DNA from 3 places in the Streptomyces sp. NPDC005811 genome. Region 3 is predicted to be linked to each of the others. Evidence: riboswitches for the same ligand, from Rfam matches in the RefSeq annotation. Region 3 holds a riboswitch; each other region holds the start of a gene.
The links. Region 3 has a riboswitch for S-adenosylmethionine ahead of ABZ490_RS37135 (aminotransferase class V-fold PLP-dependent enzyme). Riboswitches for the same ligand answer to the same signal wherever they lie in the genome.

Region 1 (7,476 bases), on a different contig from region 3:
CTGCTGCTGGATCAGCTCCAACGCGGGCTGGTTGGTGGCCGCGTTGGGGATCCAGGTGACGGTCAGACTGAGCTTCTTCCCGCCCTTGGTGCGGATGCCGTCACTGCCCGTCTTCCAACCGGCCGCGTCCAGCAGGGACTTGGCCTTGGCCGCGTCCAGGGGCAGGTCGGCGGAGAGGTCGGTGTAGTCGGGCGTGGTGTGGGCGAGGACGCTGGTCGCCGCCCGGGTGCCGGTCGGGAACACGGTGTCGGCGATCTGCTGCCGGTCGACGGCGAGCAGGATCGCCCGGCGCACCCGCGCGTCCTTCAGGGCGGGCTTGGAGTTGTTCAGCCCGAGACCGAACACCACACCGGGGTTGGCCCGCCGCTGGAGCGTGACCTGACCGCCCTTCAGCGCGGCCTCGTTGGCCTTGCCGACGCTGCCGATCGCGTCCACCTGGCCGGACTGGAGACTGCCGGCCCGTACGCCCGCCTCCGGAACGACCTTGAACACCAGCTTGTCGAGATAGGCCTCGCCCTTCTTGCTCCACCGCGAGGAACCCCAGGCGTACCCGGTGCGCCTGGCCAGGGTGATCGACTGGTTCTGCACATACTGCTTCAGCACGAAGGGCCCGGACCCGATCACGCCGTCGCTGCACTTCTGCTGCGGGGTCCTCCGCACGCTCGCCGACGACTCGATGCCCAGCGAATGTGTGGAAGTGGCTTGCAGGAACTGGGCGTTGGGCTGGGCGAACGTCACCTTGACGGTGAGCGGGTCGACCACGGCAGTGCTCTTGACACCGCTCAGATAGCCCTGGGCCAGGGTCCCGAGGGCGCCGAGCTTCGGTACGGCGTCGAAGTTGTCCTTGACGACCTGCGCGGTCAGCTTCGACCCGTCGCTGAAGGTGACGCCCGACCTCAGATGGAAGGTGAACGTGGTGGTGTCGGAGCTGATGTCCCAGCTCTTCGCCAGCCACGGCACGATCTTGCCGGTCTTGGGGTCCTGGTCCGTCAGGGAGTCCACGAGCTGGCGTACCGAGTAGATGGTGTCGTTGCTGCCGACCTGCTGCGGATCCACGCAGCCGGCGTCCGACCCCACCGCGAAGGTCAGGGTGCCGCCGGACTTCGCCGGGCCGTCGCCGGAGCCGGAGCCGTCGGTGCCCGATCCGCAGGCGGTCAGGAGGACGCCGCTGGTCACCAGGGCGGTCAGGGCCGCCCAGCGGGAGGATCTGACGTCGGGAAGTGCGTTCACGGAGGGTTCTCCTACTCGTGTCACCAGGCATGGGGGTGCCGTACCGGGCACGGTCCCGCGCAGGGGCGTGCGGCCCCCGGGGAGCGCTGGGCAGACAGGGGTCAGCGAGAAAAACGAGAAAAGGGGGAAGCGGGAAAAGGGGGAGTGTGGAAGGCGATCAGGCGGCGGGCAGGCCCGTCAGGCCTGACAGAGGCAGCTGGTCGAGCGCTTCAGATCGATGTGGCGCCGACGGGAGAGCCGGGAGAACACCGTGGCGACGGCGAAGGAGGCAGCGAGCTCACCGCTGTGCCGCATACTCGTCCTCCCCGTCTCCGGCCCGCCGAAGGGGCCACGCGCTTGCGGGGATCATCGGTGATCCCGCCGGGCTTTCACCTGGAGCACCCCACCGCGCGGGAGGGTTGCCGGTCAGCAAGCCAGGGCTTGACGCTGACACTCGATGCCATTCGTGATCGTACGGAGCGGACTTGTCGTACGTCAATGGCGGAACCGCTCAGGCACCGCCGCGCTCGCGAGGGAGTTTCTGTCCGGCCTCGATCGCCACCGGCAGCCGGTTCTCGGCCGGCGGCAGTGGGCAGGTGGCGAGGTCCGTGTAGGCGCACGGAAGATTCGCCGCGCGATTGAAGTCCAGGACGACCGTGCCGTCGGCGGCGGGCGCCTCGACCGCCAGCACGCGGTTGGCGGCGTACGTGGTGACACCGGAGGTCGCGTCGGTGAACAGCACCGTCAGCTGTCCCGCACCCCGTCCCGGGAACGCGGTCAGGGACAGCCGGTGCCCGTCCAGCTCGAACTCGACCCTTCCCGGAGCGTCGTACACATGCTCCAGTCCCTCGACCGCGGCGCCCACGGTGGTCGGCCGGGGCGTGTCGAAGGGGACGTACCGGCCCGGCACGGCCCAGCGCGGGTCGGGCGCGTAGGCGGGCGTCCCGGTGAAGGCCGTGCGCAGCGGTGCGTCCGGGTGCCTGGGGCGCACGATGTCGTGGCCGCCCCGCTTGGCGACCTCGATCACGGCGTCTCCCCAGACCGCGTCGACGCCGCCGCGCTCGGGCAGGACGCCGAAGCGGTGTTCGCCGCGCACGGGCTCCCCGGCGACCAGCAGTTCCTCCCCTTCGTCGAGGTGTACGACGACCCCGTCGGGGCCGGTGTGCCAGGCGCCGGGAGCGTCGGGGAAACGCTGCGGCCGGTCGTCCAGCCAGTGCAGGCCCGTGATCGCCAGGAATCCGTGCGGGTCGGCGAGCCGGGCCTCCTGGGCGCGGTACCAGTCCAGCCAGCGCTCGGTGAAGGCGTGCAGGTCCGCCGCGGTCGCTTCCGTCGTCATGTGTCCTCCTTCGGTGGGCGAGGCTCAGCCTCGCGCAGGGGTGGGTACAGGGGTTCGTCCGGCCGGACGGGAGCCTCAGCCGGCCAGTGCGCCCAGGAGTTCCCAGGTGCGCCGGCGGTCCGCATCTCCCGCGAGGTCGGTGCCCGAGAACACGACCTCGGTGGCCCCGGCGTCGCGGTAGCGCCGCACCTCGGCCTCGATCGCCCTCTCGTCGCCGATCACGGCCAGGTCGGCGGCCCGTCGGCCGCCGGAGAGCTCGATGACCCGCGCGTAGGACGGGATCCCTTCGTAGAAGGCGAGGTTCTCGGTGGCCCGCGGCCTCGGCCGCGGCGGTCAGGGCGGGAACGATGTGGTCCGCGGTCCGGCGAGATGGGGCAGGATCCCGTTCACCTCGGAAGTCGGCCGTGCCGGTCTCGGTCAACTGCCGTAGCGCGGTGAGGAATTCACGCAGCCGGGCGACGGGCCGTTCGAAGGGCAGGCCGAACCCGGTCTCCGTCAGCAGTTTCGTGCCCAGCGCCAGACCGAGGTGGTAGCGGCCGTGCGTGGCGGCCTGGGCGGTCTGGGCCTGGCTGGAGACGAGCAGCGGATGCCGGCCGAAGACGGGGATCGCCGAGGTCCCCACCTGCAGTCCGGGCACCTCGCGGCCCACGATCGCCGCGAGCAGGGGCGAGTCGGCGCCGAAGGCCTGCCCGAACCAGGCCGACCGCAGACCGGCGGCCGCGGCCGCGGCCGCCCGGGCGAGTCGCACGGTCGCGTCGACCTGGTTGGGCGCGTCGGTTGCGTCGAACGTCACTCCCACCGTCATGCCAGTCAGAACGGACACCGGTCGAACCCGCATTCCGGCCCGGGTGTGACAGCTTCTTTGCAGTCATGTGTACGCGCCCGGGCTCGTCCCGGCAGGCGTTCGCGGGCGTGCTGTGATCCGGCCACGGAGACCGCCCGGTCCGTCCCGCGCGAAGGAACCCCATGGCCCAGCCCACAACCCTGCCCGTCATCGGCATCTCCCGCCTCCGCGCCCCGGACACCGACCGCGACGGCTTCCTCGCCGAACTCCGTTCCGCCGCCCACGAGGTGGGCTTCCTCCAGGTCACCGGCCACGGCGTCCCCGCCGCCCTGCCCGAGGAACAGCGGCTGGAGATCGAGAACCTCGACTCGCCGCAGTTCCGCGGCTACACGCGCACCGGGACGGAGTACACGGCGGGCGCCGCCGACTGGCGCGAGCAGATCGACATCCTCGTGCTGCGCCGGCAGGCGGAGGCCCTGCGGGTGAGCCGTGCGGTGCTCCGTGCCCTCGCCGCCGCGGGCCACCGAGGACGCCGAGCAGGGCGTCGGCGCACACAAGGACTACGGCTATCTCGCCCTGCTCCAGCAGTGCCGGACGCCTTCGTGTGCAACATCGGCGAGATGCTGGAGATCGCCACCCAGGGTCATCCGAGGGCGACACGGCACCGCGTGGTCAGCCCCGCGCCGGCGTCCACCGCTACTCCCTCCCCTCCTTCCTCGGCCCGCGCCTCGCCGAGCGCTGGTGGTCCGATGTCCTGGCCCGGCAGGAGGCCGGCCGATGACCCACGACCGTTGGGCCTTCGAGGCCTGCCATGTGCACGCCGGCGCACGCGCGACACCGATCCACCCGGCGACGAGCTATGTCTTCCGGGACACCCGGCAGGCCGCGGAGGCCTTCGCACTCGCCGACCTCACGACCCACGCCTACACCCGGCTGTCCAACCCGACCACGGCCGTCGCCGAGGACCGCACCCGCACCCTCCTGAAGCACACGTTCGCCGACTTCGGCGCCTCGTACGACGCGGTACGGCCGACCACGCAGGCCTTCTTCGGCGAGACCCTCGGCAACCCGCGCGGCAACGTCCTCGACATCGAGGCCGTCGCCCGCGACAACACCGCGCTCACCCCGTACCTGCTGCGCCCCCTGGAACACGGCACCGCTGTCGGCGGCGCCGTCGTGGACGGCGGGCACTTCGACTTCGGCGCCGATGCCGGCCGGTGGCCCGGACCGACCCGTCCGTATCCGACGTACGACGGGCTGTCGTTCTGGGACGCCTTCTCCGACCCTGTTCCTCCAGGGCCTGGAGCTGGAGGAACACTCCCCAGGTCACCCGGGTGCACTACGCCGGCCTGGAGGCGGGCGGGCGGTTCGTGGAAGGGCTCCGGCTGTTCAGCCATGTCGCGACCATCGGCGACGTACGCGGCCTCGTCGGTCCCTAAGGCGTCGACGATCTGCTCACCGACCTCGCGGCGGGCCTGCGAGCCGCCTGAACCCGCGCCACCATCGAGGAGAGGGGCACGGAGTGCTGCGTACCGGGGCCGCCGTGCGGTGACCCGCGACCGTCCGGAGGCGGATGTGACAGTGAACCGGCTGGGCCTGGTCGTGCACGGTGGACGCCCCGAGGCCGTCGCGGCGGCCGGGCTGGTCCGCGCCTGGTGCGGGGAGCACGGCGTGGGGTGCACGGACATCGACGTATGGCACGACGGCGGACGGCGCAGCGCCCGCGAGGAGGTCGCGGCGGGAGGCGACCCCGACCTCGTGGTGACCCTGGGCGGCGACGGCACCTTCCTGCGCGGCGCACGCCTCGCCGCCCAGAACGGCTCCCTGGTCCTGGGCGTCGATCTGGGCCGGGTGGGCTTCCTGACGGAGGTGTCGGCCGCCGCGGTGCACTCGGCACTGGACGCGGTGCGCGAGGACCGGTTCGGCATCGACAGCCGCATGCTGCTCGCCCTGCGCGCCTCGCGCAGGCTGGAGGTGCCGGCGCACATGGAATCCCTCCTCGCGTACGGCAGGGGGCCGCTCCTGCCGCCCCCGCAGGTGCGGCAGGACTGCGAGGTCGACAAGGACTGGGGCATCCCGCTGGACGTCACCGCGCTCAACGACGTCGTCCTGGAGAAGCTGGTCCGGGACCGGCAGGTGTCGGTCGGGGTCTATGTCTCCGGCAGGCTCCTGGCCTCCTACTCGGCCGACGCGCTGCTCGTCGCCACCCCGACCGGTTCGACGGCCTACAGCTTCGCCGCGGGCGGGCCCGTCGTCTCGCCCCGCGCGGAGGCCCTCGTCTTCACGCCGGTCGCCCCGCACATGGCCTTCGACCGGTCGGTCGTCACCGCGCCCGACGAGCCCGTCGGGTTGCGTCTCCTGGACCGGTCGGGCCCGGCCGCGGTCAGCATCGACGGCCAGCTGCGGGGCGTGCTCGACCCGGGGGACTGGATCGGTGTGTACGCCGCCCCGCGCCGCCTGCGGGCGGTACGGCTCGGCCCGATGGACTTCTACGGCCGTCTGCGCGAGCGGATGAACCTGACCGACGCCCCGGCCGCGATCGCCGACGGTTCCCCCGCACCGCTGTGGTCGGTGACGACACCCCCGCCCGGGGACCTCGCCCATCTGTCCCTGCTGACCGCCCCTGCGTCCCCTCCGCCCGGGGAGGGCGACCCCACCTGATCCGATCGGGCACAGGATGTCGGGTCGGGGAGGGAGCCCGCTTCCTACTGTGGTGATCGGGAAAAGGGAAGGGGACCGGACGTGCTGGAGCGGCTCAACCAGGCCATGGAGGACATCGAGGGGCACCTCGACCGGCAGGTCGACGTGACCGAACTGGCGCGCGTCGCGGCCACCTCGGAGTACCACCTGCGCCGGATGTTCTCCGCGCTCGCGGGCATGCCGCTTTCGGAGTACGTCCGGCGGCGCCGGCTCACCGTCGCGGGCGCCGAGGTGCTCGCGGGCCGGGAGTCCCTGCTGGAGATCGCGGTGCGCTACGGCTACGGCTCGGGCGAGGCGTTCGCCCGGGCGTTCCGGGCCATGCACGGCGTGGGACCGGGTGAGGCCCGGCGCACCGGCGCCGCGCTCGTCTCCCAGCCCCGGTTGTCCTTCCGTCTCACCGTCGAAGGGAGCAGCAGTATGCGCTATCGCGTGGTGGACAGGCCGGACTTCACCGTCGTCGGGCCCCGGGCCCGGGTTCCGCTGGTGCACAGCGGACCGAACCAGGCCATCATCGACTTCGTCCGCGGGATCGGCCGGCAGCGGCTGGAACAGCTGGCGAAACTGTCGGACCAGGAGCCGCGGGGCATCGTCGCGGTCTGCGACGACCTGGACCCCAGCCGCGCCGAAGGCACCGAGCTGGACTACTACCAAGGGGTGATCACCTCCGCCGCCGCCCCCGAGGGCGCCGCGACCCTCCCCGTCCCGGCCGGTACCTGGGCGGTCTTCACCACGTCAGGACCGGCGCCGCAGGCCATCCAGGAGCTGTGGCGGGACGTGTTCACCCAGTGGTTCCCGTCCAACCCGTACCGCAGCCGCCCCGGCCCGGAGATCCTGCGCACACAGCTGTCCCCGGACGGGACGGAGGCGGACGCCGAGCTGTGGCTCCCTGTGGAGCGGGCCCAGGACTGAGCAGTGCGCCGCCCTGGGTGCGAGGCGTCGGCTTCGGCAGCGGAGCCGACGCCGTCAACGGGTGCCGTCGAGGCGGCCCGGATCGTTGGGGTGGGACTCCAGCGGGGTGACGGTGAGGCTCATCCACGGTCGCAGCGGCAGCGTGCCGAGCACCTTCTCGTGGAGCTCCTCCTCGTCGGCGGCCCGCCACACGCCGATGCTGCGCAACTCGCCCACGGGACGCCAGAGCCGGGCCAGGTGACCGGTGCGGGCCAGCTCGCCGGCCCGCACCGCCTCCGCGGCCCGCAGCCGGTCCACCTCGTCCTGGGGGGTGCCGTCGGGGACGGTGGTGGTGATCTCGACCAGGAACTCTCGCATGACGTACTCCCTCGGTGGTCGGTGGTCGGTGGTCGGTGGTCGGTGGTCGGTGAGTTGGGTCCATCCTGCGCGCATCGGGAGCGTGATGTGGGCAAGGGCGACCCGCTGTCCGTCGGGCGGCCGGGTAGCGCATAGTGGACCGACACATCGATCGATCAGAACGGGTAGCCGTGCCGTGACG
Region 2 (7,476 bases), on a different contig from region 3:
CCTCCACCCGGCTGCTCTTCTACAACAAGACCCTCTTCGCCGAGGCCGGCATCACCCCGCCGACCACCTGGGCCGAACTCGCCGCGGACGCCGCCAAGCTCAAGGCCGACGGCGTGAAGTACCCCTACGCGCTGCCCCTCGGCCCCGAGGAGGCACAGGCCGAGACCCTCCAGTGGCTGCTCAGCGGCGGAGGCGGCTACGCCCAGACCGCCGGCGGCTACAGCATCGACTCCACCGAGAACGTCGAGACGTTCGACTGGCTGAAGGACAAGCTGGTCGGCAAGGGGCTCACCGGACCGGTCGCCCCGGGCTCGCTCAACCGCGCCGACGCGTTCACGGCGTTCGCCGACGGACAGGTCGGCATGCTCAACGGACACCCCTCCCTGATGAAAATGGCCCAGAAGACCGGCGTGAAGTTCGGCATGGTGCCGATGCCCGGCGTCGACGGCCCCTCCAAGGTCGCCATGGGCGTCGCCGACTGGATGACCGCCTTCAAGAAGAACGGGCACGCCGAGCAGACCGGACAGTTCCTCGACTTCGTCTACAGCGAGCGGAACGTGCTCGGCTTCTCCCGCGAGTACGACCTGCTGCCCGTCACCACCTCCGCCTCCCAGATCATGAGCACGGACCAGCAGGACGCCGAGCTGCGCCCCTTCCTGGAGGAACTCCCGCTCGCCGAGGTCTACCCCGTCGGGCGGACCTCCTGGGCGCAGGTCAGCGCCGCCGTCAAGAAGGGCATCGGCAAGGCCGTGACCCCCTCCGGCGACCCGGCCGCCGTCCTGTCCGGCCTCCAGACGGAGGCGATGACCGCGCAGAGCGCCGCCGGGGAGTGACCCGGCGGACGAGCCCGGTGTCGGTGGCCGGGGTTACGGTGCGGGTATGCAGGAGCAACTGGAGCCCAGGGAACGGGCCGTCCTCGCCCTGGAACGCCGCACCTTCCCCGGCCCCGGCGCCAAGGAACGCGCCGTCCGCGAGGAACTCGACCTCTCCCCGGTCCGCTACTACCAGCTCCTCAACGCCCTCCTGGACGACCCGAGGGCGCTGGCCCACGACCCGGTGACGGTGAACAGACTGAGAAGGGTCCGCGAGACCAGGCGGGGCGACCGCTAGGGTCGCCGTATGGGCACCCACGAGACGTACTCAACGGACCCCGTACCCACGACCCCGGCCGGCCGCGAGGCACTCGCCGCGATCCTCGCGCGCCCCGCCGCCACCCTCGTCGGCCTCGACTTCGACGGCACGCTCGCCCCGATCGTCGAGAACCCCGAGGACGCCCGCGCGCACCCCGACGCCCTCCCCGCCCTCGCGGCCCTCGCACCCCGGGTCGCCGCCGTCGCCGTCATCACCGGCCGCCCCGCCGAGGTGGCCGTCCGCAACGGCGGCTTCGCCGGCGCCAGGGGGCTGGACCACCTCACCGTCCTCGGCCACTACGGCGCCGAGCGCTGGGAGGCCCGCACCCAGGAGATCACCGCCCCCGCACCCCACCCGGGCGTCGCCGCCGTCCGCGCCGAACTGCCCGCCGTCCTGGCGGCCGCCGACGCGGGCCGGGGCGTGTGGGTGGAGGAGAAGGGCGGCCGCGCCGTCGCCGTGCACACCCGCCGCGCCACCGACCCCCTCGCCGCCTTCGAGGCCCTCCGCGAACCCCTCGCCGCCCTCGCCGCCCGCCACGGCCTGATCGTCGAACCCGGCCGGTACGTCCTGGAGCTGCGCCCGCCCGGCATGGACAAGGGCGTCGCCCTCCTCGACCACGTCCGCGCCACCGGCGCCCGGTCCGTCCTCTACGCCGGCGACGACCTCGGCGACCTCCCCGCCTTCGCCGCCGTCGAGAAACTCCGCCAGGACGGCGTCCCCGGCCTCCTCGTCTGCAGCGGCTCCACCGAGGTGACGGAACTCGCCACCCGCGCCGACCTGGTCGTCGACGGCCCCGCCGGCGTCGTACGGCTCCTGAAGGACCTCGCCCGTCAGCTGGGCTGAAGGTCCCGCAGGGCCGTCAGCTGGTCCAGGAACCACTGGGCCGGGGGCAGCGCGGTCGCGGCGGCGGCCAGCCGTTTGACGCGCTCGGCGCGCTCCTCCGGCCCCATGGTCAGGGCCTCGTGCAGGGCCCGGGCCGTCTCCAGGACGTCGTACGGGTTCACCACGAGCGCGTCCTCGCCCAGCTCCCAGTACGCCCCCGCCTCCCGCGACAGCACCAGCACGCACCCCTCGTCGGAGACCACCGGGACCTCCTTGGCGACCAGGTTCATCCCGTCCCGGATCGGGTTGACCAGGGCCACGTCCGCGAGGCGGTAGGCGGCGAGGGAGCGGGCGAAGTCGTCCTCCAGGTTCAGCAGCACCGGGGTCCAGCCCGGTGTGCCGTACCGCTCGTTGATCTCCGCCGACAGCCGCGCCACCTCAGCCGTGTAGTCGCGGTAGACGGCGAGATCCTGCCGGGAGGGATAGGCGAAGGCGAGGTGGACGACCCGCTCCCGCCACTCGGGGTGGTCGTCGAGCAGCTGCCGGTACGCCAGCAGACCGCGCACGATGTTCTTCGACAGCTCGGTGCGGTCGACCCGGACGATCGTCCGGCGCCGCCCGGCCCCCGACTCCGCGCCGCCGATCTCCGCGCGCAGGGCGGCGATCCGCTCCGCCACGTCCGGCCGGTGCGCGCGCTCGCGCAGGAAGTCGGCGTCGGCGCCCAGCCCGTGCACCCCGATCCGGGTGCCGCCCGTGCCGCCCGCGTACTCCGCGCAGCACGCGGTGAACGCGTCCGCCCAGCGTCGGGTGAGGAAACCCAGCCGGTCCGCGCCGAGCATGCCCCGCAGCAGCTGCTCGCGGATGTCCGACGGCAGCAGCCCGAAGTAGTCCACCGGCGCCCACGGCGTGTGCGAGAAGTGCCCGATCCGCAGGTCGGGGCGGAGCGCGCGGAGCATCCCGGGGACCAGACAGAGGTGGTAGTCCTGCACGAGGACCGCCGCGCCCGGCCCCGCCTCCTGCGCGAGCGCCTCCGCGAAGGCGCGGTTGTACGTCTCGTACGACGCCCACTGGCGCCGGAACTCCGAGTCGAAGGCCGGTTCCAGCGGGGTCTGGTACAGCAGGTGGTGGATGAACCAGAGCACCGAGTTCGCGATGCCGTTGTAGGCGTCCGCGTGCACGTCGGCGGGAACGGGCAGCATCCGCACGCCCTCCTCGCCGACCCCGCGCCGGACCGCCTCCCGGTCGCCGTCGGACAGCGCCGAGCACACCCACAGGGCGCCCGCCTCGGGGCCGATCGCCGACAGACCGGAGACCAGCCCGCCGCCCCCGCGTTTCGAGTGCAGCGAGCCGTCCTCGCCCACCGTGTAGGAGACCGGGCCGCGGTTGGACGCGACCAGCACCTGAGCACCCCGAGCAGCAGTGTCGTGCGTGGAAGCCATACGCCTCAACCTAGCCCGGTCGGGAAACGCTCAAACGTACGGTGGCGCTGCGTGGACGGGTCATATCCGGCCGTATACGACCCGTCCCCCGTACGGCGGAATCGGCTAGGCGACCTTGCGGGACTGGTACTCCGCGATCTCCGCCATCGGCGGCCGCTCCTCCGTGTCCACCGAGTACGTACGCGGCTCGAACCCGTCGGCGCCGCGCTCGAACTGGGTCAGGGCGGGGCGGACGAGATGGCCGCGGGCCAGCCGCAGCTGGGCGGTCCGGTAGATCGCCGCCGCCATCCGGCCGAGGGCCTGCCCGTCCTGGTGGCGGTGCCTGCGCACCCCGACGTCGACCTGCGCGAGCGCGTCGAGGCCCACCAGGTGCAGCGCGTCGATCAGCATCCCCAGCTCGACGCCGTACCCCACCGGGAACGGCAGCTGTTCGAGCAGTGAGCGACGGGCCGCGTACTCGCCGCCGAGCGGCTGCACGAAACCGGCCAGCTGCGGCCAGTGCATGTTCAGCAGCGGGCGCGCCATCAGCTCGGTGACCCGGCCGCCCTGCCCGGCGGCGCCGCCCAGGGGACGGTCGTACATCCCCTTGACGAGGTCCACCGCGGGGTCGGTGAGCAGCGGGCCGACGATGCCGGAGACGAAGTCCGAGGAGAACTCCCGGAGGTCGGCGTCGATGAAGCAGACGATGTCCCCGCCGGTGACCAGCAGGGAGCGCCACAGGACCTCGCCCTTGCCGGGCACGGCCGGGATGCGGGGCAGGATCGTGTCGCGGTGGACGACCCGCGCCCCCGCCGCCGCCGCGACCGCCGCCGTGCGGTCGGTCGACCCCGAGTCGACGACCACGAGCTCGTCGACCAGCGGGACCTGCTGCATGAGGTCGTGCCGGATGACCGCGACGATGTCACCGACGGTCTCCTCCTCGTTGAGTGCGGGCAGCACGACACTGACCCGCTGCCCCGAGGACCGCTTGGCGGCCATGATCCGGTGCAGTGGCCGATCGGTCATGGTCCAGGAGCGGGTGGTCAGCCAGCGCTCGACTTCTTCCAGCACGTAGGCGGCTCCTTCACCTGTGATCCATCTCGCGGTTCGGACGACTATCTCAACTGTCCAGGTTGTCGGTTACAGTCTTGGACAACGCGGGTGACCATCGCATGTCCTCGGTGGCCCGGCGTCCACAACTTCATACCGCTCATCCAGAGGGGCAGAGGGATACGGCCCGATGAAGCCCCGGCAACCCTCCAGCCGGTCTCGTTCACGCGAGGCTCCCGGCTTGGGAAGGTGCCAAATCCGTCTCACGGCGAGATGCGTCGTGAGGAAGATGAGGAGAAAGGGCCTCGCCTCACATGGCTGCGCAGACTGTTGAAACCGGATCCACCGATTCCGTCGCCTCCACCGTAGACCTCGGCCCCGCCGCCGCGTTGAGCTGCCGGGAATGCGGTCACCAGGTCCCGCTCGGCCCGGTCTTCGCCTGCGAGGAGTGTTTCGGCCCGCTCGAGATCGCGTACGACTTCTCCTCCTACGACCCGGAGGAGCTCAGGAAGCGCATCGAGGCGGGACCCGCGAACATCTGGCGCTACGCGCCGCTGCTGCCCGTCCCGGCGGACGTGGCCGACAAGCCCAACATCAACCCCGGCTGGACCAAGCTCGTCAAGGCCGACAACCTGGCGCGCGAGCTGGGCGTCGAGGCCGGCAAGCTGTTCGTCAAGGATGACTCCGGCAACCCGACCCACTCCTTCAAGGACCGGGTCGTCGCCCAGGCCGTCGAGGCGGCGCGGGCCTTCGGGTACACCACCCTGAGCTGCTCCTCCACCGGCAACCTCGCCGGTGCCGTCGGCGCCGCCGCCGCCCGGGCCGGCTTCCGCTCCTGCGTGTTCATCCCGCACGACCTGGAGCAGGGCAAGGTCGTCATGGCCGCGATCTACGGCGGCGAGCTCGTCGGCATCGAGGGCAACTACGACGACGTCAACCGCTTCTGCTCCGAACTCATCGGCGACCCGGCGGGCGAGGGCTGGGGCTTCGTCAACGTCAACCTGCGGCCGTACTACGCCGAGGGCTCCAAGACACTGGCGTACGAGATCGCCGAGCAGCTCGGCTGGCAGCTCCCGGACCAGCTGGTCGTGCCGATCGCCTCCGGCTCCCAGCTCACGAAGATCGACAAGGGTCTCCAGGAGCTGATCAAGCTGGGGCTCGTCGAGGACAAGCCGTACAAGATCTTCGGTGCGCAGGCCGAGGGGTGCTCGCCGGTGTCGGTGGCCTTCAAGGCCGGGCACGACGTGGTCCGCCCGCAGAAGCCGAACACCATCGCCAAGTCGCTGGCGATCGGCAACCCGGCGGACGGGCCGTACGTCCTCGACATCGCGCGTCGCACCGGCGGCGCGGTGGAGGACGTGACCGACGAGCAGGTCGTCGAGGCGATCGGGATCCTCGCCCGGACCGAGGGCATCTTCGCGGAGACCGCCGGCGGTGTGACGGTCGGCGTCACGAAGAAGCTGATCGAGAACGGGCTGCTGGACCCGGCGAAGACGACCGTCGTGCTGAACACCGGTGACGGTCTGAAGACGCTGGACGCGGTGGCCGGGACCGGACTCACCGCGACGATCCGCCCGTCGCTGGAGTCCTTCCACGAGGCCGGGCTCGCGTAATCCCTACTGGAGGTCATCGGCAATGAGCGTCACCGTCCGCATCCCCACCATCCTGCGCACCTACACCGGTGGTGCCGCCGAGGTCTCCGCCGAAGGGGCCAACCTCGGCGAGGTCATCTCGGACCTGGAGAAGAACCACACCGGGATCGCCGCCCGGGTCCTGGACGACCAGGGCAAGCTGCGGCGGTTCGTGAACGTGTACGTGAACGACGACGACGTCCGCTTCGAGCAGGGCCTGGAGACGGCGACCCCGGACGGGGCGGGCGTGTCGATCATCCCGGCCGTCGCCGGCGGCTGAGCCGGGTCCGACCGGTGGTTGACCCTCGGTCAGTACCCACCAGTAGTAACCGTCGGTAACAGTGATTACCGAGTGTTCATCGAATTGCCCCCTCCGTGAGAGAAGCGGAGGGGGCAATTCAGTGGGGTTGAGCGCGGTACAGTTGGGGAACCGGGTCGCGGAACCTGATCCGGAATCTTTGATTTCTGCCTTGAGTCCGACAAGAAGTAGCCAAAGTGCGTGCCTCTTGCGCGGCATTTGTGGCTTTTGCGGGGCCCGACTTGCCCTGAATTCAGGCGAATTCTCGCCATATTCCGGATCGCGTGCGTCCAGAATTCTCGTCCAAGTGACCTGTTGCAGAGGGCAGTTGGACAGATACATTCGGCCGCGGTCGACGCGTTCCGGCGCACGCCCCCAACCAACTGGGGGGTGAGGTCTGACCCGGATCCGCGAAGTGTGGATCTGTGCAAGGGCCAGTAATAGGGGAGTTAGGCATGGCTCAGGGCACCGTCAAATGGTTCAACGCGGAGAAGGGGTACGGCTTCATCGCGGTCGACGGTGGTGCGGATGTTTTCGTCCACTACAGCGCGATCCAGATGGACGGGTACCGCACCCTGGAAGAGGGTCAGCGGGTCGATTTCGAGATCTCGCAGGGTCAGAAGGGGCCGCAGGCGGACATGGTCCGGCTGGCGACCGGCTGAAGCACGCGCCGACTGAAGCGTCGTTCTTCTGTTTCATCTTCGAAGGGCTCGTACCTCCTGGGGTACGGGCCCTTCGGCATGCCCGGCGGACGGCCCGGCGGACCCCTCCATGGACCCCTCGATGGACGCCTCGATGGACCCCAGTCCTCGGGAGGCGCTTGCACTCGACCATGCCGAGTGCTAATCATTGGCGTTAGCACTCTGAAGGTGAGAGTGACAAAGAAGGACCGGGTCGGTGAGGCCCGCAGGCCAGGTGGGGCAAGGAACCACGCGGCATGCGAGCCGTCCGTCGCGGGCGCGGGCGCGGTCCGAAGGAATCACCCCCAGTCCTGGAGGGACCACTTCACATGGCCAAGATCATCGCGTTCGACGAGGAGGCGCGGCGCGGCCTCGAGCGCGGCATGAACCAGCTCGCGGACGCCGTCAAGGTGACGCTCGGCCCCAAGGGTCGCAACGTCGTCCTC
Region 3 (7,476 bases):
ACCGTCATCGTGACTGTCCTTCTAGTGTCGGTCTTCCATCAGGGTCGCGCCGGAGGCTCCCCGCTGTGCATGGCTCGTAACCCTACGGCCTGGCGGGTACTCGCCGCCCCTCCGTCCCACCGCCCTGCCGAGCGGCGAGGCGATATCGACCGATCTGCCGGGGTGCGTCATGCTCTGTGGTCATGATCGGCAACTGGAGCGGGACCGTCCGCAAGGCTCTGCGCGGCCCCTCGGCGCCGGTGACGTACGGGCTGATCGCCGTGTGCTGTCTGGTCTTCGTGATCGGCCCGGCCTCGGGGCTCGATCCGGCGTACGGCACCGGGGACGGGCTGATGGCCGCCCAGCGGGCCTATTTCCGCCGCTGGGGCGTGGTCCCGGTGGAACTCTTCACGGGCTCCGCGCGCGCCGTCCTGACCCCCGCCACGGCCCTCTTCGTCCACGGCAGCTGGGTGCACCTGCTGGGCAACATGCTCTTCCTCTACGTCTTCGGGGCGATGACCGAGGAACGGATGGGCCGCGTCGAGTTCACCTTCTTCTACGTGTGCTGCGGCTACCTCGCCCTGCTCGGGTACGCGGCCGCGCACTCCGGGTCGCCGCAGTCGCTGGTGGGGGCCTCCGGGGCGATCTCGGCGGTCCTCGGCGCGTTCCTGTACCTGTTCCCGCGGGCCCGGGTGACCAGCCTGCTGCCGTTCCTGTTCTTCCTGCCGCTGCGGTTCCCGGCGTGGGTGGTGCTGCCGTTCTGGGCGGCGCTCCAGTGGATCGCGGTGGGACGGGCGGCCCAGGGGCCCGGGGTGGCCTATCTGGCGCACCTGGTGGGCTTCGGCCTGGGGTTCGGCTACGCGTGGGCGCGTTTCGGCCGTACGACTAGAGTGAGGCCCGCCCCAGCTCCGGCCCCCGAGGGAGAGAACCAGCCGTGATCACCGCGATCGTCCTCATCAAGACCAGCGTGGACCGGATCCCCGAGATCGCCGAGCGGATCGCGGCGCTGGACTCCGTGAGCGAGGTGTTCTCCGTGACCGGGACGTACGACCTGATCGCCATGGTCCGGGTGCAGCAGCACGAGGACCTCGCGGAGGTCATCCCGGGCAGCATCAGCAAGATCCCCGGCGTCGAGGCCACGGACACGCACGTGGCGTTCCGTACGTACTCCCAGCACGACCTGGAGGCGGCGTTCGCGATCGGCCTGGACTCCTGACCGGCTGAACCCCGCCTCCGGCGCGACGGCGCCTCACACCGCCGGGACGCAGCGGCCGTCCTCCGTGCGGTACGTCCACTGCGGGCCCTCGGTCACCAGCTCGCGGACCGCCGTCACGAAACGGTCCACGTGCTCGTCCGGGGTCCCCGCGCCGAAGCTCACCCGGATGGCGTTCAGGGACTTCTCGCCCGGGGCCGCCTCGGGGGCACCGCACTCGCCCTGGGTCTGGGGGTCGCTGCCCAGCAGGGTGCGGACCAGGGGGTGGGCGCAGAAGAGGCCGTCGCGGACGCCGATGCCGTACTCGGCGGAGAGGGCCGCGGCGAAGTGGGAGCTGTTCCAGCCCTCGACGACGAAGGAGATCACACCGACCCGCGGGGCGTCGTCGCCGAACAGGGACAGGATCCTGACCTGCGGAACCTCGGCGAGGCCCGCGCGGACCCGGCCGATCAGGTGCTGCTCACGGGCGACGAGGTTGTCGAAGCCGGCCTCCGTGAGGGCCTTACAGGCCGAGGCGATGGAGTAGGCGCCGATGACGTTCGGGGAGCCGGCCTCGTGGCGGGCGGCCGTCTCGTGCCATTCCACGTCCACTCCCCCGTCCTCGCGCCGGGTGACCTTGCGGCTGGCGCCGCCGCCCGCGAGGTAGGGGTCGGCGGCCCGGAGCCAGTCGGCGCGTCCGGCGAGAACGCCGGAGCCGAAGGGGGCGTACAGCTTGTGGCCGGAGAAGGCGACCCAGTCGACGTCCAGGTCACGGACCGACACGGGGTGGTGCGGGGCCAGCTGCGCCGCGTCCAGGACGATCCGGGCGCCGTGCGCGTGCGCGGCCGCCGCGAGCTCCCGTACGGGCCACAGCTCGCCGGTGACGTTGGACGCGCCGGTGACACAGACCAGGGCCGGACCGTGGGGGTCGCGGTCGGCGAGGGCGCGCTCCAGGGTCTCGACGGCCTGCCGCGGGGTGCGCGGGGCGTCCAGGTAGGTGACCCGGGCGTCCTTCCAGGGCAGCAGGCTCGCGTGGTGCTCGGTCTCGAAGACGAAGACCTGGCAGCCGGCCGGGAGCGCGGCGGCCAGCAGGTTCAGGGAGTCGGTGGTGGAGCGGGTGAAGACGAGCTGGTCGTCCTCGCGGCAGTCCAGGAACGCGGTGACCGTGCGGCGGGCGTTCTCGAACAGGTCCGTGGAGAGCTGGGAGAGGTAGCCGGCGCCGCGGTGGACGCTGCCGTAGTACGGGGCGTAGGCCGCCACGTCGTCCCAGACGCGCTGGAGGGCGGGGGCGCTGGCGGCGTAGTCGAGCGCCGCGTAGGTGACCTCGCCGCCGGTGACGAGCGGGACGGTGACATCGCGGCCCAGAACGGGCAGCTCCGCCGAAAGGTCGCAAACGGGGCGGGTGGTGGCAGCGCTGGAGACAGACATGGCGAACTCCTGTGAAGGGCAAGCGGAATCACCGTGCGAGCGGGTACGGCTCGAGCACGGAGAAAAGTGAAAAGGGGTGTGCGGAGGCGGGGCTCGGCGCCCTATCGCATTCGCTTGCTCACAGAAGGCTCCCTCGACGACCAGGACCCCTGGTGTTTCGCGAGGGGTCCGCGCTTGCCGTGGACCTCGCTGCCCACGGCCTGGTCTTCACCCGGGGCACCCCGCCACGGACGGAGGGTTGCCGGACAGTCGGCCGGGGCCTCATGACTGTCACTCATGACCTGTACAGGAACGTACGGGAAGTGATCGCGGTCCCGCAACCCGTGTCCGAATGACGGGACCGCGCTCCTTCGCCGTCGTCAGGAGTTGGTCGCCGCGACCCAGCGGTCCAGGGCCTGCTTGGCGGCGCCCGAGTCGATGGACTCGGCCGCGCGGTCCATGCCGGCCCGGATCTGCTCCGCCAGGGTGCCCGTGCCCGGCTCCAGGGCGACCAGGGCGGCCGCCGAGTTCAGCAGCACGGCGTCCCGCACGGGGCCCTGCTCGCCGTCCAGCAGGCGGCGGGCGACCTCCGCGTTGTACGACGGGTCGCCGCCCCGCAGGGCCTCCACCGGGACCAGCTCGATGCCGACGTCCCGCGGGTCGAAGACCTCCTCGGTGACCTTGCCCTCGCGCACCACCCACACCCGGGAGGTGGCCGTGGTGGTCAGCTCGTCGAGGCCGTCGTCGCCCCGGAACACCAGGGAGGAGTGGCCGCGCTCGGCGAAGACGCCCGCGACGACCGGCGCCATGCGCGGGTCCGCGACCCCGACCGCCTGGGCCCGCACCCGGGCCGGATTGGTCAGCGGGCCGAGGATGTTGAAGACCGTGCGGATGCCCAACTGGCCGCGCGCGGCGCCCGCGTGACGCAGCGCCGGATGGAACTTGACCGCGAAGCAGAAGGTGATCCCGGCCTCCCGGGCCACCTCGGCCACCCGCGCCGGGGTCAGCTCCAGATTGACGCCCAGCTTCTCCAGCACGTCCGAGGCACCGGAGGCGGAGGACGCGGCCCGGTTGCCGTGCTTGACGACGGTGGCGCCGCTGCCGGCCACGACGATCGCCGACATGGTGGAGATGTTGACGGTCTTGGCGCCGTCGCCGCCCGTCCCGACGATGTCGACGGTCCGGCCCGGCACCTCGATCGTGTTGGCGTGCGCGTACATCGTCCGCACGAGCCCGTTGATCTCCTCGACGGTCTCGCCCTTGGCCCGCAGCGCCACCACGAACCCGGCGATCTGCGCGTCCGTCGCCTCCCCGCGCATGATCCGGTCCATCGCCCACGCGGTGGCGTCGGCGCTCTGGTCACGGCCGTACAGCAGGGCGTTCAGCACGTCGGGCCAGGAACGGCCCGCCGCGGTGTCGCCTCCAGCGGGGGTCACAGCGCTCATAGCCGCTCCTGGGTGTCGTAGAACCACGTGGAGCCACCTTATCCAGCTCAGGACACGGCGAAGGGCCCCGTCCGAACACCGGACGGGGCCCTTCGATCACGGCGTGGCGACGCCGGACGATCAGTGGTGGCCGTGGCCGCTCGTGATCTCCTTGTACTCCTCGACGGTCGGCTTCGGGATCTGCTGGTCCTCGCCGAAGTACGCGCCGCTGATCTTGGCGCGCAGCTTCTCGGACCGCTTGATCTTGCGCTCGACACCGTTCTCGTCGACCGCCGGGCCGACCGCGGCCGGCTGGTACTGCTCGTGCGCCGTGATGGTGTGGAGCTGCTCCTGGCTGAGCGGCTCGTGGACCTCGATGAACTCACCGTGCGGCAGGCGCTTGATGGTGCCGGTCTCGCGACCGTGCAGCACCTTGTCCCGGTCCCGGCGCTGGAGGCCGAGGCAGATGCGCTTGGTGAGGAGGTACGCGATGACCGGTCCGACGAAGAAGAAGATCCGGACGAACCAGGTGATCGAGTTGATCGACAGGTGGAAGTGGGTGGCCCACAGGTCGTTGCCACCGCCGACCAGCGTGATCATGTACATCGTGACCCAGGCGACGCCCAGCGCGGTGCGCGTGGGGGCGTTGCGCGGACGGTCCAGGATGTGGTGCTCGCGCTTGTCGCCGGTGATCCACGACTCGATGAACGGGTACACCGCCATCGCCACGAGGACGACACCGAACAGCGTCAGCGGGATGAAGACGCCCAGGACCAGCGTGTGGCCCCAGATGTTGACCTCCCAGCCCGGCATGAAGCGGATCAGACCCTCGGCGAAGCCCATGTACCAGTCGGGCTGGGCGCCGGTGGACACCTGGTCCGGACGGTAGGGGCCGAAGACCCACACCGGGTTGATCTGGGCGAGCGCCGCGATGGCCGCGATCGTGCCGAAGACCAGGAAGAAGAACCCGCCCGCCTTCGCCATGTACACGGGCAGCAGGGGCATGCCGACGACGTTCTTGTTGCTCTTGCCGGGGCCCGCGAACTGCGTGTGCTTGTGGTAGAAGACCAGGATCAGGTGGCCCACCACCAGGCCGAGCATGATGCCCGGCAGCAGCAGGATGTGGATCGAGTAGAACCGCGCCACGAAGTCGTGGCCCGGGAACTCGCCGCCGAAGAGGAACATCGAGATGTACGTGCCGACGATCGGGGTCGCCAGGATGGCGCCCTGGGTGAAGCGGACACCGGTGCCGGAGAGCAGGTCGTCCGGGAGCGAGTAACCGGTGAAGCCGGTGAACATGCCCAGGACGAACAGCAGGAAGCCGAACAGCCAGTTGATCTCACGCGGCTTGCGGAACGCGCCGGTGAAGAACACACGCATCATGTGCACGAACATGCCGGCGAGGAAGATCAGCGCCGACCAGTGGTGGATCTGCCGGATGAGCAGACCACCGCGCACGTCGAAGGAGATGTGCATGGTCGAGTTGAACGCCTCGGACATCAGCTGTCCCTGGAGCGGGACGTAGCTGCCGTGGTACTCCACCTCGTTCATCGACGGGTGGAAGAACAGCGTCAGATACACACCCGTGAGGATGATGATGATGAAGCTGTACAGGCAGATCTCGCCCAGCATGAACGACCAGTGGTCGGGGAAGATCTTGCGCATGTTGGCCTTGGCGAGGGAGTAGATCCCCAGCCGGCCGTCGGCCCAGTCGGCGATCCGCTCGCCGGCCGGCGCCTTCCCGCGGTCGCGGGACTGTGCGTTCTCGTTGGTGCTCATCCGCGCTCCCAGAAGGCAGGACCGACGGGCTCTTCGAAGTCGCCGAGCGCCTCGAGGTAGCCCTCGTCGTTCACGCCGATGCGCAGCTGCGGCAGGGCGTGACCGGCCGGGCCGAAGATGACCTTGGCGCCGTCGGAGAGGTCGAAGGTGGACTGGTGGCAGGGGCACAGCACGTGGTGCGTCTGCTGCTCGTACAGCGAGATCGGGCAGCCGACGTGGGTGCAGATCTTCGAGTAGGCCACGATGCCCTGGTGGGACCACTCGAGTTCCTGCTTGTCCTTGATGTCCTGCGGCTGGAGCCGGACGATCATCAGGGCAGCCTTGGCGATCTCGTTCTGGAAGTCCTCGTCGTGCTCCTCCAGGCCCCCGGGCTTGGCGAAGGTCAGCGAACCGACGGCCACGTCCGAGGGACGCAGCGGCTCGTTCGTGTTCATGTTGACGAGGAGCTTGCCCTTGGCCCACAGCGTGTGGCGCAGCTTGTCCTCGGGCAGCGGACCGAGGTCGCGCAGCAGCATGACGCCGGAGAGCGGCACCAGGGCCAGCGCGCCGAACATCGTGTTGCGGATCAGCTTGCGACGGCCGATCACCGATTCCTTGGCGCCCTGCTTGAAGTCCGCGTGGACCTTGGCCCGGACCTCGGGCTCGGCCGCGATCGGGTGCCGCTCGTCGGCGACCTCGACGTCGGACATCAGGGTGCGGGCCCAGTGGACCGCGCCGGCACCGATGGTGAACAGCGCCGTGCCGAGAGTCAGACCCAGCGCGAAGTTCAGCGCGCTGATGTGGCCGATCGGGAAGACGAAGATCGACTTGTCGATCGGGATCGCCACGTACGAGACGATGAAGCCGACGGTGGCGAGCATCGACACCGTGAACAGCAGGGCGACCGCGCGCTCGGACCGCTTGGCGGCCCGCTCGTCGATGTCCTGGATGCGGTGCTCGTGGGGCGGCAGTCCCGGGTCGGCGAACGGGTTCTTCTCGTCCGCGACGGCTACCGCGCCGTGGCTGTCCTGCGCAGCAGGCAGGTTCTCTTCTGGAATGTCTTGGCTACTCATGACTTCTTGGCCTTTGCGGTCCGAGCGGCGACCCAGACGGCGACCGCGATCAGCGCACCGAGGCCGAAGATCCACGCGAAGAGACCCTCGCTGACCGGGCCGATGCCGCCCAGCTCCAGACCGCCCGGGTTCACCGTCTCGTCGCTGTCGATCGCGTCCAGGTACGCGATGATGTCCTTCTTGTTCTGCTCGGTGAGCGTGGTGTCCGGGAAGGACGGCATGTTCTGCGGGCCGGTCTGCATGGCCTCGTAGATGTGCTTCGGGTCGACACCCTCGAGCGTGGGGGCGAACTTGCCGTGGGTCAGGGCACCGCCCTTGGCGCTGGCGGTGTGGCACTGCGCGCAGTTGGTGCGGAACAGCTCGCCGCCCTTGCCGATGTCGGCGCCCTCCGTGCCGTACTCGGCATCGGTGGGGACGTTCGGGCCGGCGCCGAGCGAGGCGATGTACGCGGCCAGCTGGTCGATCTCGGCCTGGGTGTAGATGACCTTCTTCCGCGGCACCTGGGCGCCCTGGGAGGTCGCGGCCGGCATGCGCCCGGTGCCGACCTGGAAGTCGACGGCGGCAGCGCCCACGCCGACCAGGCTCGGGCCGTCGGAGCTGCCCTGACCCTTGGTGCCGTGGCAGCTGGCGCAGCCTACGGCGA

Region 1: it holds a riboswitch for S-adenosylmethionine, as region 3 does, so the genes downstream of both, ABZ490_RS42055 (putative leader peptide) here and ABZ490_RS37135 (aminotransferase class V-fold PLP-dependent enzyme) in region 3, are expected to answer to the same signal.
Region 2: it holds a riboswitch for S-adenosylmethionine, as region 3 does, so the genes downstream of both, thrC (threonine synthase) here and ABZ490_RS37135 (aminotransferase class V-fold PLP-dependent enzyme) in region 3, are expected to answer to the same signal.

Annotation. Positions count from the first base shown of each region.
Region 1 covers NZ_JBEXXK010000058.1:10,533-18,008, reverse strand. Annotated here, with positions in the region: gene ABZ490_RS42060 (ABC transporter substrate-binding protein) at 1-1,230, opposite strand, end outside; gene ABZ490_RS42055 (putative leader peptide) at 1,408-1,524, opposite strand; SAM riboswitch class IV at 1,558-1,671, opposite strand; gene ABZ490_RS42050 (DUF1684 domain-containing protein) at 1,721-2,545, opposite strand; partial or broken gene ABZ490_RS42045 (LLM class flavin-dependent oxidoreductase) at 2,621-3,350, opposite strand; partial or broken gene ABZ490_RS42040 (2-oxoglutarate and iron-dependent oxygenase domain-containing protein) at 3,512-3,727, shown strand; partial or broken gene ABZ490_RS42035 (hypothetical protein) at 4,107-4,768, shown strand; gene ABZ490_RS42030 (NAD(+)/NADH kinase) at 4,905-5,990, shown strand; gene ABZ490_RS42025 (AraC family transcriptional regulator) at 6,072-6,938, shown strand; gene ABZ490_RS42020 (muconolactone Delta-isomerase family protein) at 6,993-7,295, opposite strand; gene ABZ490_RS42015 (hypothetical protein) at 7,471-7,476, shown strand, end outside.
Region 2 covers NZ_JBEXXK010000005.1:70,237-77,712, forward strand. Annotated here, with positions in the region: gene ABZ490_RS06900 (extracellular solute-binding protein) at 1-833, shown strand, start outside; gene ABZ490_RS06905 (DUF3263 domain-containing protein) at 880-1,110, shown strand; gene otsB (trehalose-phosphatase) at 1,120-1,974, shown strand; gene ABZ490_RS06915 (trehalose-6-phosphate synthase) at 1,962-3,392, opposite strand; gene ABZ490_RS06920 (glucosyl-3-phosphoglycerate synthase) at 3,498-4,442, opposite strand; SAM riboswitch class I at 4,579-4,717, shown strand; gene thrC (threonine synthase) at 4,736-6,034, shown strand; gene ABZ490_RS06930 (MoaD/ThiS family protein) at 6,057-6,332, shown strand; gene ABZ490_RS06935 (cold-shock protein) at 6,806-7,012, shown strand; gene groL (chaperonin GroEL) at 7,360-7,476, shown strand, end outside.
Region 3 covers NZ_JBEXXK010000045.1:25,743-33,218, forward strand. Annotated here, with positions in the region: gene ABZ490_RS37120 (hypothetical protein) at 1-8, opposite strand, end outside; gene ABZ490_RS37125 (rhomboid family intramembrane serine protease) at 183-917, shown strand; gene ABZ490_RS37130 (Lrp/AsnC ligand binding domain-containing protein) at 914-1,195, shown strand; gene ABZ490_RS37135 (aminotransferase class V-fold PLP-dependent enzyme) at 1,229-2,599, opposite strand; SAM riboswitch class IV at 2,765-2,881, opposite strand; gene trpD (anthranilate phosphoribosyltransferase) at 2,959-4,023, opposite strand; gene ABZ490_RS37145 (cytochrome bc complex cytochrome b subunit) at 4,144-5,781, opposite strand; gene ABZ490_RS37150 (Rieske 2Fe-2S domain-containing protein) at 5,778-6,833, opposite strand; gene ABZ490_RS37155 (c-type cytochrome) at 6,830-7,476, opposite strand, start outside.